Rhizobium rhizoryzae: one gene and its partner. Each later gene encodes a partner of the first gene's protein in a complex. Links are inferred from orthologs where the notes say so. Each region holds a gene or a part of one and is shown on either strand. Other genes may lie near its edges. The genes, in order: secA and secY.

Evidence for each region.
Region 2: the proteins of secA (region 1) and secY are in contact, whole or in part, in a crystal structure (PDB 3DIN), measured with the Thermotoga maritima proteins. The link is inferred for Rhizobium rhizoryzae from one-to-one orthologs. Residues at the interface, in WP_004082002.1 of Thermotoga maritima: Glu261, Ala262, Arg263, Lys300, Ala301, Arg302, Thr303, Ile304, Ile305, Leu323, Tyr324, Asp325, Pro326, Val329, Ser330, Tyr333, Ile336, Lys340, Phe345, Val349, Glu363, Phe364, Tyr374, Ser375, Gly376, Gly377, Glu393, Ile395, Thr482, Ser483; in WP_004081795.1 of Thermotoga maritima: Glu108, Gly109, Glu110, Glu111, Ala236, Glu237, Arg238, Arg239, Ile240, Thr241, Ile242, Gln243, Tyr244, Ala245, Arg246, Arg247, Val248, Thr249, Gly250, Arg251, Arg252, Val253, Tyr254, Gly256, Ala257, Ser258, Thr259, Tyr260, Leu261, Pro262.

The regions. Positions count from the first base shown.
Region 1 is NZ_CP049250.1:1,431,962-1,439,565, reverse strand. The notes cover bases 1,560-4,827. They hold secA (preprotein translocase subunit SecA), read left to right. Parts: upstream 1,560-1,909; coding sequence 1,910-4,627; downstream 4,628-4,827. Other genes in these bases: G6N80_RS12985 (peptidylprolyl isomerase), read right to left, coding at 1,560-1,644. Outside these bases: bifunctional glutamate N-acetyltransferase/amino-acid acetyltransferase ArgJ, read right to left, coding at 1-720; more of G6N80_RS12985, read right to left, coding at 802-1,559; G6N80_RS12975 (lipopolysaccharide biosynthesis protein), read left to right, coding at 4,842-6,263; G6N80_RS12970 (GNAT family N-acetyltransferase), read left to right, coding at 6,256-7,524. UniProt on the Escherichia coli protein: Required for protein export, interacts with the SecYEG preprotein conducting channel.
Region 2 is NZ_CP049250.1:2,860,236-2,867,458, reverse strand. Bases 3,734-6,620 are described here. They hold secY (preprotein translocase subunit SecY), read left to right. Parts: upstream 3,734-4,450; coding sequence 4,451-5,791; downstream 5,792-6,620. Other genes in these bases: rpsM (30S ribosomal protein S13), read left to right, coding at 6,620-6,620; G6N80_RS19655 (adenylate kinase), read left to right, coding at 5,788-6,378; rplO (50S ribosomal protein L15), read left to right, coding at 3,751-4,221; rpmD (50S ribosomal protein L30), read left to right, coding at 3,734-3,734. In the rest of the region: rplN (50S ribosomal protein L14), read left to right, coding at 1-243; rplX (50S ribosomal protein L24), read left to right, coding at 258-566; rplE (50S ribosomal protein L5), read left to right, coding at 559-1,116; rpsN (30S ribosomal protein S14), read left to right, coding at 1,149-1,454; rpsH (30S ribosomal protein S8), read left to right, coding at 1,468-1,866; rplF (50S ribosomal protein L6), read left to right, coding at 1,905-2,438; rplR (50S ribosomal protein L18), read left to right, coding at 2,451-2,813; rpsE (30S ribosomal protein S5), read left to right, coding at 2,956-3,525; more of rpmD, read left to right, coding at 3,537-3,733; more of rpsM, read left to right, coding at 6,621-6,988; rpsK (30S ribosomal protein S11), read left to right, coding at 7,117-7,223. UniProt on the Escherichia coli protein: The central subunit of the protein translocation channel SecYEG. Consists of two halves formed by TMs 1-5 and 6-10.

The DNA of each region.
Region 1 (7,604 bases):
CAGAAGAAGCGTATCGGATGTGGAGGTGTCGCTGTCGACGGTCACGGAATTGAATGTGGGGCCAACGCCCTCGGACAAGAGCGCCTGAAGGGCGGCGGGCGCGATGTCCGCGTCGGTCACGACGAAGGACAGCATCGTGGCCATGTCCGGCGCAATCATTCCGGCGCCCTTGGCAATACCGTTGATCACGACTGGAACGCCGTCGATTTCGGCGGTACGCGTGGCAACCTTCGGATAGGTATCGGTGGTCATGATGGCTTTGGCCGCTTCCAGCCAGAAGTCACCGACCGCAGATCCATCCATGTCACCCAGTACACCAGCGAATTTCGTGGCATCCAGAGGTTCGCCGATAACGCCGGTCGAAGCCAGGTAGACCTCGTTCGTCTGGCAACCCACCGCCTTTGAGGCTGAGTCTGCCGTCAGCTCGGTCGCGGCTTTGCCCTTCACGCCCGTGAAGGCATTGGCATTGCCGGAATTGACGACGACTGCGCGCGCTACGCCATGGGGCAGGTTCGTGCGGCAGAAATCAACCGGAGCGGACGGGCATTTCGACCGGGTAAACACACCCGCAACAGAAGCGGGCTCATCGAATACCATCAGCAGAACATCGGTCCTGTTCTTGTACTTGATACCAGCGGCGGCTGTTGCCATCCGCACGCCGCGCACAGTCGGCATCTCTGGATAGGTTTTGGGAGCGAGGGGAGAAACAGCTGACGACATGGCTCAGTTTCCAGACAAGGATTGGCTTCCGGACAAGAAAAGGCCCGCCAAAGCGGGCCGGTGCAGGCTTGTTAAGAGCTATTACTCGCTCTTGGTCAGTTCGTCATAGCCCTTGCGCAGATTTTCGTCCACGATTTCCACCTTCTGGGCCTTCTTGGCTTCATCGATGATGGACGAATACTTTTCCTGCATCACGATCTGGCGAACCTGCGGCTCAACCTGGTCGAAAGCTGGCGGCTGGGCATTGCGCTTATCCTCGACCTTGATGACGTGATAGCCGAACTGCGACTTCACCGGGGTCTTGGTATAGCTTCCCTTTGGAAGCGAGAAGGCTGCCTCTTCGAATTCAGGAACCATGCGGCCCTTGGTGAAGTAGCCAAGATCGCCACCGTCGGACTTGCTGGAATCTTCAGACTTGGCCTTGGCCAGTTCGATGAAGTCCTTGCCGGCATCAAGCTGCTTGATGATGTCCTTGGCTTCGTCTTCGGTCTTCACCAGGATATGACGTGCGTGAACTTCTTCTTCCTTCGGCATCGCTGCGATTTCCTTGTCGTAGCGTGCCTTGACCTCTTCCGGCTTCAGCTTGTCGAACTGATCGCGCAGATAGGCATTGTGCAGTTCGCGTTCCTTGAGGAACACCATGCGTTGCTTGAAATCATCGCTGTTCTGGATTCCGGCATCTTCAGCCTTCTTGGCCACCAGCTTGATATCGATGACCTGCGAAAGCGCCGCGACGGTCTTCTGTTCGTCCGGCAGCTGCTGATACTGCGCGCTCAGATTTGCGATTGCCGTATCGAGGTCGGACTTGCGAATTTCCACCGAACCCACTTTCGCAACGACAGGGTTGTCCTGCGCAGCGAGAGGCGAGTGGAACGTGAACGCTGCGGCCAGGGTCGCCGCTGCGACGAATTTGGAGCGAAACATAAGGTAGGACCTTTCAAGTAAAGCACCGGTTTCAGTCTGCCCGATTCCGGCCATGGCACCTTCAGAAACACCGGATTGTGGCCATTCTGTATCGGCCAGAACCGTTGACATCATTCAACCCCCCTCTTATCTGTCACGCTACTTCGCGTCTAGAACAGTTTCCGGGCGGGTACTGTAATTTGTCTGTGAAAATTTCATCGACTGAAGCAGTAACCAGGAGCGCTCGGCAGCCTGATGCCAAATCGATTCAGAAAGGACCATGTGCATGGTCAGCCTTGGTGCGATTGCACGCAAATTTTTCGGCTCCGCCAACGATCGCCGCGTGCGCGGCTATCGTTCGAGCGTGGAAGCCATCAGCGCCCTTGAAGAGAAGATGAAGGCGCTGACCGACGAGCAGCTTGCAGCAAAGTCGGTTGAATTCCGGCAGGAGCTGGCAAACGGCAAGACGGTCGAAGACATTCTTGTCCCCGCTTTCGCTGTGGTTCGCGAAGCAGCGCGCCGTGTGCTCGGCATGCGACCCTTCGATGTACAGTTGACCGGCGGCATGATCCTGAACCAGGGCGCAATCGCAGAAATGAAGACCGGCGAAGGCAAGACGCTTGTCGCGACGCTTCCGGTCTATCTTAATGCGCTGACAGGGCGTGGTGTCCACGTCGTGACCGTCAACGACTATCTCGCCAGCCGCGACGCGGGCATCATGAGCCGCCTCTACGGCTTCCTGGGATTGACGACGGGCGTTATCGTCCACGGTCTCGATGACGACCAGCGCCGCGCGGCCTACGCCTGCGACATTACCTACGCGACGAACAACGAACTCGGTTTCGATTATCTGCGCGACAACATGAAGTATGATCGCGGCCAGATGGTTCAGCGCGGCCACTACTTCGCGATCGTCGACGAAGTGGACTCGATCCTCGTCGATGAAGCGCGCACGCCGCTCATCATTTCCGGTCCGCTGGACGACCGCTCCGAACTCTACAACACGATCGACAGCTTCATCCCGGCCCTGACACCGGAAGATTACGAGATCGACGAAAAGCAGCGCTCCGCCAATTTCTCCGAAGTCGGCACGGAAAAACTCGAGAACCTGCTGCGTCAGGCGGGCCTTCTGAAGGGCGAGTCGCTCTACGACGTCGAGAACGTTGCGATCGTTCACCACATCAACAATGCGCTGAAGGCACACAAGCTCTTCCAGCGCGACAAGGATTACATCGTCCGCAACGATGAGATCGTCATCATCGACGAATTCACCGGCCGCATGATGCCCGGTCGCCGTTATTCCGAAGGCCAGCACCAGGCGCTCGAAGCCAAGGAAAAGGTGCAGATCCAGCCGGAAAACCAGACCCTGGCGTCCATTACCTTCCAGAACTATTTCCGGATGTATGAAAAGCTGGCCGGCATGACCGGTACGGCTGCAACGGAAGCGGAAGAGTTTTCCAACATCTATGGTCTGGATGTCGTGGAAGTTCCGACCAACCTCCCGATCCAGCGTATCGATGAAAGCGACGAGGTCTACCGGACCGCGGAAGAGAAGTTCAAGGCGATCATCGAAGAGATCAAGGCTGCCCATGAAAAGGGCCAGCCGGTTCTGGTGGGTACGACCTCCATCGAAAAGTCGGAACTTCTGGCGGCCATGCTCAAGCAGGCGGGCTTCGAGAAGTTCAACGTCCTGAACGCCCGTTATCACGAGCAGGAAGCCTACATCGTCAGTCAGGCTGGCGTTCCCGGCGCTGTCACGATCGCCACCAACATGGCCGGTCGCGGTACCGACATCCAGCTTGGCGGCAATATCGACATGCGCCTCGAGCGCGAACTGGACGGCATGGAGCCGGGTCCGGAGCGCGACGCGAAGGAAGCGGCCATCCGCGCCGAGGTCAAGCAGTTGAAGGAAAAGGCACTCGCCGCAGGCGGGCTCTACGTCCTGGCAACCGAGCGCCATGAAAGCCGGCGTATCGACAACCAGCTGCGCGGCCGCTCCGGTCGTCAGGGTGACCCGGGTCGTTCCAAGTTCTATCTGTCGCTTCAGGATGACCTGATGCGCATTTTCGGCTCGGATCGCATGGACAGCATGCTTCAGAAGCTGGGGCTCAAGGACGGCGAAGCCATCGTCCATCCGTGGATCAACAAGGCTCTGGAGCGCGCGCAGAAGAAGGTCGAAGCCCGCAACTTCGATATTCGCAAGAACCTGCTGAAGTATGATGACGTGACGAATGATCAGCGCAAGGTGATCTTCGAACAGCGTATCGAACTGATGGACGCGACGGACCTCACGGAAACCGTCACCGACATGCGTCATGAAGTGATCGAGATCCTGGTCACCAAGCATATTCCAGAGCGGGCATACGCCGAGCAGTGGGATGCGGTCGGCTTGAAGGAAGCGGTTCTGCAACAGCTGAACCTCGATCTGCCTATCCAAGACTGGGTGCTGGAAGAAGGCATCGCGGAAGACGATATCCGCGAACGCATCACAGCGGCTGCAGACGCTGCGGCCAAGGATCGTGCCGAGCGTTTCGGCGCCGAAATCATGACCTATGTCGAGCGGTCCGTTCTGCTCCAGACGCTCGATCATCTGTGGCGCGAGCATATCGTCAATCTGGACCATCTGCGGTCTGTCGTCGGCTTCCGAGGCTACGCCCAGCGTGACCCCTTGCAGGAATACAAGGCGGAAGCCTTCGAACTCTTCCAGGCGCTCCTGGCGAACCTGCGCGAGGGTGTAACGGCGCAGCTGATGCGTGTTGAACTGATGCGTGACGAACCGGAGGCACCTCAGCCACCGCCGGTCATGCAGGTTCATCATCTCGACGCGACGACCGGTGAGGACGAGTTTGGCCAGAACGGCGGCGGCTTCATGGCTGTGGCTGCTCCGGAAGACCGTGACCCCAATGACCCGCAGACCTGGGGACGCGTTGGTCGCAACGAACCCTGCCCTTGCGGTTCCGGCAAGAAATACAAGCATTGCCATGGCGCGTTCGAGCAGGCCTGATACGCAAAACTAAATCGAATGAGCAATATCTGAAAGGCTCCGGTTTCCGGGGCCTTTTTGCATGGCACGGCCTGAAGTAACGTCTGCAAGGGTGATGCACACGAAAGATGTGCCACGATCAGTGTGTTTTTACGAAACAGAATCACGCTTCCTTAACCGTGCACGGCGCAGAATTGGCATATATAATTGCTGCGCCAAGAGTATTGCGTTTTTCATGACAGTGATCGAAACAGCAGAGCGGCTTTTGCCGCTTGGCCTGAAGAACCGGCTGACGCCTTTGCTGCGTCGGCTGGAACCGATCCTGCGTGACGATAGTGAAACGGCGCGCGCCCAGCGTATGGCCCTGATTGCCTTTGCCATCCGCATCATCAGCGCAGCGATCGCCTTCCTCTCCCAGATCATTCTGGCCCGCCTGATGGGCGAATTCGAATACGGCATCTTTGCCTTCGTCTGGGTTCTGGTTGTCGTCTTCGGCAATCTGTCCTGCCTCGGCTTTCATACGGCCGTCATCCGCTTCCTGCCACAGCATCAGAACCGCGGCGAAAGCGAACTGGTGCGCGGCCTGAACTGGACGGCACGCATCGTCGCCATGCTTTCGGCCACGACGCTTGCCGTATCCGGCCTCGTATTCATGACAGTCTTCGACAGTCTCGTACCGGATTACTGGTTGATACCGGTCTTCCTGGGTCTGTTCACGCTGCCGATGATCGCGCTGGGTGACGTGCTGGACGGAACGGCCCGCGCGAACGGCTGGGCCGTCACCGCACTCAGCCCCACCTATATCATCCGTCCATTGCTGATCCTGTTTCTCATGCTTGTGGCCGTGTGGAGCGGTCAGCCGCAGTCCGCTCGAACGGCGATGGAGGCCGCCCTTGCTGCGACCTACATCACCACATTGTTCCAGTTCATCCGGATGACCTACCGTCTGCGTCGCCAGCTCGGCAGGGGCGCACTTTCGTTTGCGCTGATGCCTTGGTTTCGCTTCTCGCTGCCATTGTTCCTCGTCGATGGCATCGGCTTCCTGTTGACCAATGCGGATGTCGTCGTCGTCGGCTTCTTCCTGCCGCCGGATCAGGTCGCCGTCTATTACGCCGCCGCAAAGACCATCGCCCTTGTTCAGTTTGTCTACTTCTCCGTCAAGGCAGCGGCAGCACCGCGCTTTGCCGGCATACTTGCAGAACACGATCAATCATCGCTGGCGCAATTTGCAGCACAGGCAGCCCGCTGGTCCTTCTGGCCGGCTCTGGTGGTCGGCCTTTCCGTTCTGGCGATGGGAGAAATCCTTCTCGGCCTTTTCGGTCCCGCCTTCACCAGCGGCTACCCACTGATGGTCATCTTGTTGGCTGGCATCCTTGCCAAGGCACTCGTCGGCCCGGGCGAAGTTCTCCTGAACATGGCTGGACGCCAGTCTCTCTGCGTTGCCATCTATGCCGTGGTGCTCGCTTTCGCGGTGACGGTAAACATCATTATCGTTCCGCGTTTCGGCCTCTACGGTGCTGCCTCGGCGACTGCAAGCGCCATGATGCTGGAGGCAGTCCTCCTCCATATAGCTGTGCGCAAAAAGCTCGGGATCATCCTGTTCGCCTTCGCCCGCGCGGTGAAAAACCCAAATACGGAAGGAGCATCCCATGGTTGAGCTTCCGCCCCGCGGTCCTTTTCGTCTTGATCTGGACGTCACGCCTCAAAAGCCGAAGCTGTCCATTCCCGAAGCTCCGATCAAGGCATCGGTCGGCAGACCGGGACGGACCTTGTCCATCTATCCGGCATCGATGGGCTATGATCTGCAGGAGGAGTTGGATTTCCTGTCAAACCGCGCCATGGAGCCGAATGTCTTCTTTACGGGACGCATGCTGGCGCCCGCCATGCCGCGCGTGGAGGATCGTCAGGTCCAGTTCGCCCTGATCCGCGATGACAACAACAATCGCAGCCGTATGCGGCTGCTGATGCCCTTCTCGCAGGAGAAGCCAGGCTTTTCGCTGGGTGCTTCCATTATCCGGGCATGGGCGAACCCGTTCGGTCCATTGGGAACACCTTTGCTCGATGCAGAGGATGCGGCTGAAACCCTCGACAATCTGCTCGATGCACTGAGCCAGAAGCAGTTGCGCCTGCCTGACGTCCTCGTCCTTCCAGACCTGCGGCTCAATGGTCGCTTCGCGCAGTTGATGCGCGCGGTCGCGGTAGCGCGAAACCTGCCGGTCAGCATCACCAACACGTTCCAGCGCCCTTTCCTGCAGAGCACGGAAGATCCAGAACTCTATCTGCGCCGAGCAATCTCATCCCACCATCTGCGGGAAATGCGCCGACAGTGGCGGCATCTGGAGCGGTTGGGAACCGTGACCTATGACGTTGCCCGTCAGCCCGACGACATCCGCCGGCGAACGGAGGAGTTTCTGGCGCTGGAAGGCAAGGGCTGGAAGGGACGCAAACGTTCGGCCCTGATCAATGACCGTTTCCGCGCAGCCTTCGCCCGGGAGGCGATCGGTAACCTGTCGGACATCGACGCTGTGCGTATTCACACGGTCAACCTGAACGGCCGCGCGATTGCCTCGCTCGTCGTCTTTGTCATGGCTGGAGAAGCCTATACTTGGAAGACTGCCTATGATGAGAACTTTGCCGCTTACTCGCCGGGCAAACTTCTCATGATGAAATTGACCGAATGGCATCTGGACGACCTCAACATCCAGCGTAGCGATTCCTGTGCCGTACCGGATCATCCCATCATGAGCCGCTTCTGGACGGAGCGGGAAGAGATGGGAAGTCTGGTAATCGGCCTGAGGGAAAACAGCGACCGCGATGTGCGCCAGGTCGCCGCACAACTTCATCTCTATCGAAACACGCGAAACATGGCGCGAATCCTGCGCGAGAAAATCCTCGGACTTGCCGGTCGGGACGGGTAGGAAAAGTTATCGCTAGCGATACATGCTCCACCCGCCACTCGGCGAGCCAGAGTCTCAAAAATCATTGAAAAACGAAAACA
Region 2 (7,223 bases), 1.4 Mb from region 1 along the record:
ATCAAGGAAGCTATTCCGCGCGGCCGCGTGAAGAAGGGCGACGTTATGAAAGCCGTCGTTGTTCGCACCGCAAAGGACATCCGCCGCCCGGACGGCAGCGTGATTCGCTTCGATAACAACGCAGCGGTCCTCATCGACAACAAGAAAGAGCCCATCGGCACCCGTATCTTCGGACCGGTTCCGCGCGAACTTCGCGCCAAGAACCATATGAAGATCATCTCGCTGGCTCCGGAAGTACTCTAAGGGAGCGGATAGCCATGCAGAAGATTCGTAAAGGCGACAACGTTGTCGTTATTGCCGGTAAGGACAAGGGCCGTACCGGTGAAGTAGTCCAGGTGCTGCCGAAGGAAGACCGTGCGGTGGTCCGTGGGATCAATATGGTAAAGCGCCATCAGCGCCAGACCCAGACCCAGGAAGCTGGCATCATCAACAAGGAAGCTTCGATCCATCTGTCGAACATCGCGATCGTCGCGAAGGACGGAAAGCCCACACGTGTTGGCTTTAGCGTTGTCGATGGCAAGAAGGTCCGTGTAGCCAAGCGTACGGGAGATGTGATCGATGGCTGAGAACAAGTACGAGCCCCGTCTGAAGACGGAGTACGTTTCTCGTATCCGTAAGGCGCTTCTGGAGCAGTTCTCCTACGCCAACGAGATGCAGATTCCGAAGATCGACAAGATCGTCATCAACATGGGTGTTGGTGAAGCGACTGCCGATTCGAAGAAGCCCACGATCGCTGCTGCCGATCTGGCTGCGATCGCCGGTCAGAAGCCGGTCATCACGCGTGCCCGCAATTCGATTGCAGGCTTCAAGGTGCGTGAAAACATGCCGATTGGCGCAAAGGTAACTCTGCGCGGCGCTCGCATGTACGAATTCCTGGATCGTCTGGTTAACATCGCGCTTCCGCGCGTTCGCGACTTCCGCGGTCTGAATCCGAAGAGCTTTGACGGCCGTGGCAACTTCGCCATGGGCATCAAAGAGCACATCGTGTTCCCTGAGATTAACTACGATAAGGTTGATCAGATGTGGGGCATGGACATCATCGTTTGCACGACGGCAAACACGGACGACGAAGCACGGGCTCTTCTGAAAGAGTTCAACTTCCCGTTCCGTCAGTAACCGTAACGACGAGCGTAGAAAAGGAACTCGATATGGCGAAGACAAGCGCAATCGAAAAGAACAAGCGCCGCCGCAAGACGGTCGCCAACCAGGCAGCGAAGCGCGCTGCTTTGAAGGCGATCATCATGAAACAGGACCTGCCGATCGAAGAGCGTTTCAAGGCTACCTTGAAGCTCGCTTCGTTGCCGCGCGATGGTTCCAAGACCCGCATCCGCAATCGCTGCGAAGTCACCGGTCGTCCGCGTGCCTTCTACCGGAAGCTCAAGATGTCCCGTATCGCCCTGCGCGAACTCGGTAATCTGGGCAAGGTTCCGGGCGTTGTGAAGTCCAGCTGGTAAGGAGACGGTTAACATGACCATGACTGATCCTCTGGGCGATATGCTCACACGTATCCGCAACGGCGCTGCCCGTCGCAAGTCTTCCGTTACGACGCCGGCTTCGAAGCTGCGCGTTCGCGTTCTCGACGTTCTGCAGGCTGAGGGTTATATCCGCGGCTACACGCAGGTCGATCACGGCGACGGCAAGTCCGAGATTGAAATCGAGCTGAAGTACTACGAAGGTGCTTCCGTAATTCGCGAAATTGGCCGCGTTTCCAAGCCTGGCCGGCGCGTTTACGTTTCGGTTAAGTCTATTCCGCAGGTCGCGAACGGCCTCGGCATCACCATCCTTTCCACTCCGAAGGGCGTGATGGCCGATCATCAGGCGCGCGAACAGAACGTAGGTGGTGAGGTTCTCTGCTCGGTCTTCTAAGGCCAGCAGGATCTCTAACGGACAGACAGGATTGAACTATGTCTCGTATCGGTAAAAAGCCCGTTCAGGTTCCCGCTGGTGTTACGGCCTCTGTCGAAGGACAGACGGTCACGGCAAAGGGTCCGAAGGGCGAGCTGATCTTCGTAGCAAATGACGAAGTAAAGCTTTCTTTCGAAAATAACGCAGTGTCTGTTGCTCCGGTAACCGACACGAAGGATGCTCGCGCAAAGTGGGGCATGTCCCGCACGATGATCGAGAACATCTTCAAGGGTGTGAAGGACGGTTTTGAGCGGAAGCTCGAAATCAACGGCGTTGGTTACCGCGCCGCCATGCAGGGCAAGAACCTGCAGCTCTCGCTCGGCTTCAGCCACGATGTGGTCTATGAGCCGCCGCAGGGTATCACTATTGCCGTGCCGAAGCCGACGGAAATCGTCGTCACTGGCATCAATAAGCAGCAGGTCGGTCAGGTTGCAGCGGAAATCCGCGAATACCGCGGTCCGGAGCCCTACAAGGGCAAGGGCGTCAAGTACGCTGAAGAACGGATCGTCCGCAAGGAAGGCAAGAAGAAGTAAGGTTGACGCGAAATGGCTAGCAGGAAAGAAGCACTTGCAAAGCGCGCGAGCCGTGTTCGTCGCCAGATTAAGGCGGTCGCTAACGGTCGCCCGCGTCTGTCGGTTCATCGCTCGTCGAAGAACATCTATGCCCAGATCATTGATGATGTGGCTGGTCGCACACTTGCTGCGGCTTCCACGCTCGATGGTGGCTTGCGTACGTCTCTGAAGACCGGCGCCGACACTGCTGCAGCTGCAGCAGTCGGTAAGCTCGTTGCCGAGCGTGCGGTTGCCGCGGGCGTCAAGGAAGTCGTATTCGATCGTGGTGCGTTCATCTACCACGGCCGTATCAAGGCTCTTGCGGACGCTGCTCGCGAAGGCGGTCTGGCGTTCTAATAAATGCGACGACCGGTCTTCACGGATCGGTCGTTTTGGCTTAAGAGGCCACTCATCACTGGCCGACCAGATTCCCTGACGGGCGTTTGGTCGGCTTTTCGAAGTCTGCCGTTTGTACCGGAAAAGAAAAAGGAACAGGAAAATGGCACAGGAAAAGAGAGGCTCGCGCGAAGAGCGTCAGAGCCGCGAAGAGCGCGACAGCGAGTTCGTTGATAAGCTGGTAGCTATCAACCGCGTTGCCAAAGTTGTTAAGGGTGGCCGTCGTTTCGGCTTTGCCGCCCTGGTCGTTGTCGGCGATCAGAAGGGCCGGGTTGGCTTTGGTCACGGCAAGGCTCGCGAAGTGCCGGAAGCGATCCGCAAGGCAACGGAAGCTGCCAAGCGCGATCTGATTTTCGTCCCGCTGCGCGACGGCCGTACATTGCATCACGATGTGAATGGTCGCCATGGCGCTGGTAAGGTTCTGCTTCGTTCGGCCAAGGCCGGTACCGGAATCATCGCTGGCGGTCCAATGCGTGCCGTTTTCGAAACGCTGGGCGTTCATGACGTTGTTGCAAAGTCGACTGGTTCGTCGAACCCTTACAACATGGTTCGCGCTACGTTCGACGCCTTGAAGCACCAGGTGCATCCGAAGGACATCGCAGCACAGCGCGGCATCAAGTATGCTACGCTTCAGGCTCGCCGTGCCGCTTCCGGCAATGCAGCGGAAGAATAAGGAGCTGTTTGATGGCTAACGAAACCAAGAAGACGGTTACGGTCGAGCAGATCGGTAGCCCCATTCGCCGGCCTTCCGTTCAGCGTCAGACGCTGATCGGTCTCGGCCTTAACAAGATGCACCGGGTTCGGACTCTGGAAGACACTCCATCAGTTCGTGGCATGATCCGGTCTGTCCAGCATCTCGTTCGCGTCGTCGACGAGAAGTGAGACGGGAGTAGGAACCATGAAACTTAACGAAATCAAAGACAACGAAGGCTCCAGCAAGGACCGTATTCGCGTAGGTCGCGGTATTGGTTCGGGCAAGGGCAAGACTGGTGGACGCGGCGTCAAGGGTCAGAAGGCTCGTTCTGGCGTTGCTATCAACGGTTTCGAAGGCGGTCAGATGCCAATCTACCGTCGTCTGCCGAAGCGTGGCTTCAACAACATCTTCTCGTCTGACTTTGTCATTGTATCGCTTGGCCGGATTCAGGCTGCGATCGATGCGAAGAAGCTGGACGCGTCCGCGACGATCGACGCTGCTTCCTTGAAGGCTGCTGGCGTGATCCGTCGTGAAAAGGATGGCGTTCGTATTCTCGCAGACGGCGAACTGAAGGCGAAGGTTTCGATCGAGGCTGCAGGCGCTTCCAAGGCGGCTGTAGAGAAGATTGAAAAGGCTGGCGGTTCCATCAAGCTTCCAGAAGCTGCTGCTGAATAATATGTCGATGAATCGCCCGGGGTGCTTCACACCGGGCGATTTTGCTCCCATATGTGGGCCTCACGAACCCGGCGGGACGCGGCGTTTAGCCGGGGTGTAACGGAAAATGGGGTGGGGCGTCGAGATTGGTTTCTGCACCTTCCATCTCCCGATTTTCTGAAATTGGAAATGAGACTGCTTTCTGCCTGGAGCCTGTTTGGCCGGCGGAACTGGTCAGGCGGAGATAGGCATGGCATCTGCAGCTGAGCAACTGGCCTCGAATCTGAACTTTTCTACTTTCTCGAAGGCAACGGACCTGAAGAAGCGCCTGTGGTTTACGCTGGCTGCGCTTCTTGTCTATCGTCTTGGGACACATATCCCACTTCCGGGCCTTAATCCGGAAGCCTATGCACAGGCATTCAAAGGACAGGCCGGGGGTATTCTTGGTCTGTTCAACATGTTTGCAGGCGGCGCCGTTCAGCGTATGGCGATCTTTGCCTTGGGCATCATGCCGTACATTTCTGCCTCCATCATAGTACAGCTGATGACGTCGGTTGTTCCGTCGCTCGAGAACCTCAAGAAGGAAGGCGAGCAGGGCCGGAAGATCATCAACCAGTACACGCGCTACGGTACTGTTCTGCTCGGAACGCTTCAAGCTTACGGCATTGCCGTCGGTCTTGAAGGCGGAAACGGTATCGTTCTGGATCCAGGTTGGTTTTTCCGAATTTCGACTGTGGTGACGCTGCTCGGGGGCACCATGTTCCTGATGTGGCTTGGCGAACAGATCACATCACGCGGGATTGGCAACGGCATTTCCTTGATCATCTTCGCCGGCATTGCTGCAGGCTTGCCGACTGCATTGGCGGGCACGCTTGAGCTGGGTCGTACAGGCGCGTTGTCCACAGCATTGATTCTCACTGTGGTGGTCGTCGCAATCGGTGTTATTGCTCTGATCGTGTTTGTGGAGCGTGCGCAGCGCCGCTTGCTTATCCAGTATCCGAAGCGTCAGGTCGGGAACCGCATGTTCCAGGGTGATACGTCGCACCTTCCTCTGAAGCTCAATACCTCTGGCGTCATTCCGGCAATTTTTGCATCGTCCCTGTTGCTTCTGCCTGCGACTGCGGCCGGCTTCGCTGGAAATACAAGCCTCCCGACCTGGGCAACGGCAATCATTGCCTCGCTCCAGCATGGTCAACCATTGTTCATGCTCTTCTATGGCTTGCTGATTGCCTTCTTTGCCTTTTTCTACACGGCAATCGTCTTCAATCCGAAAGACACGGCGGACAACCTCAAGAAGCATGGCGGCTTCATTCCGGGCATTCGTCCTGGCGAGCGGACCGCGGAATACATCGACTACGTCCTGACAAGAATCACGGTCGTCGGCGCGGTGTATCTCGTGTTCGTCTGCATTCTGCCTGAGACATTGATTGCACGGACCGGAATCCCATTAGCCCTTGGTGGTACTTCGCTTTTGATCGTTGTCAGTGTTACCCTTGATACGGTAGCACAGATTCAGGGTCACCTCATTGCTCAGCAATATGAGGGACTGATCAAGAAGTCCAAGTTGCGTGGAGGAAAGAGGGGACGATGAGACTGATCTTTTTGGGACCGCCGGGAGCGGGGAAGGGTACGCAGGCGAAGCGCCTGACGGACAAGTATGGCATCCCGCAGTTGTCCACAGGAGATATGCTTCGCGCAGCCGTTAAGGCTGAGTCGGACATTGGCAAGAAGGCGAAGGCGGTCATGGATGCGGGCGGGCTCGTATCGGATGACATCGTGAACCAGATCGTGTCCGAGCGTATCGAGGCTTCGGATTGCGCCAAGGGTTTCATCCTTGACGGCTATCCGCGCACGGTGCCTCAGGCGAAGGCGTTGGCGGAAAACCTTCGAGCGAAGAATATTTCGCTCGATGCTGTGATCGAACTGAAGGTCGATGAAGAGGCTCTTGTTCGCCGAATCGAATCGAGGGTTGCGGAAACGGTTGCTGCAGGTGGGACTGTGCGTTCCGACGACAATCCCGAGTCATTCCGTAAGCGTCTCGTGGAGTATCGTGAAAAGACTGCCCCGCTATCCGAGTACTATGCAGCTCAAGGGCAGTTGGTGGTCCTGGACGGTATGGCGGATATGGATGTCGTAACGAAGTCTATTGAAGACGTCCTGGAAAAGTCAGCCGCTTGACTGAGTGCAACGCTGTTTGTTGTTAAAGAATCTTGGCGGGGCCGGTTGCTTTTGGGCACCGATTCCGCTAAACACCGCGCCAACTCGCGACATTTGATAGCGATTGGCTCGGACTGCTATTTGGTCCGGTCTTGTCGCTATGACTATATCGGATGAGATTTGAACTGGCGGCCTTTTGAGGCTGCTCTCATGGAAGAAGCACCACTTGCCGGATGGCAACTGGAACGCAAGGAGAATAGGCGTGGCACGTATCGCTGGCGTCAACATCCCGACTGCGAAGCGCGTTGTTATTGCGCTGACCTACATTCACGGGATCGGCCCGAAGTTTGCGCAGGAAATCGTCGAGAAGGTCGGCATTGCTGCTGACCGTCGCGTACATCAGTTGACGGATGCTGAAGTTCTTCAGATCCGTGAAACGATCGACCGTGATTACCAGGTTGAGGGCGATCTTCGCCGCGAAACCGCTATGAACATCAAGCGTCTTATGGACCTTGGCTGCTATCGCGGTCTTCGTCATCGTCGCGGCCTGCCGGTGCGCGGTCAGCGTACCCATACCAATGCGCGCACGCGTAAAGGTCCGGCCAAGGCTATCGCTGGTAAGAAGAAGTAAGTTCGGTTAGATCCGGATTTTTGGAGGTTGGTGCCAGTGCATCGGCCTCCTTTTTGAGTTTGGGGTGAGTTTCACCCTGGTGGAGCCGCTGGTGTTACGGCGGTGACGAGATCAACGAAAGGAATACCATGGCCAAGGAAGCCACACGCGTCCGCCGTCGCGAACGCAAAAACATCACGTCTGGCGTTGCGCACGTCAACTCGACCTTCAACAACACCATGATCACGATCACGGA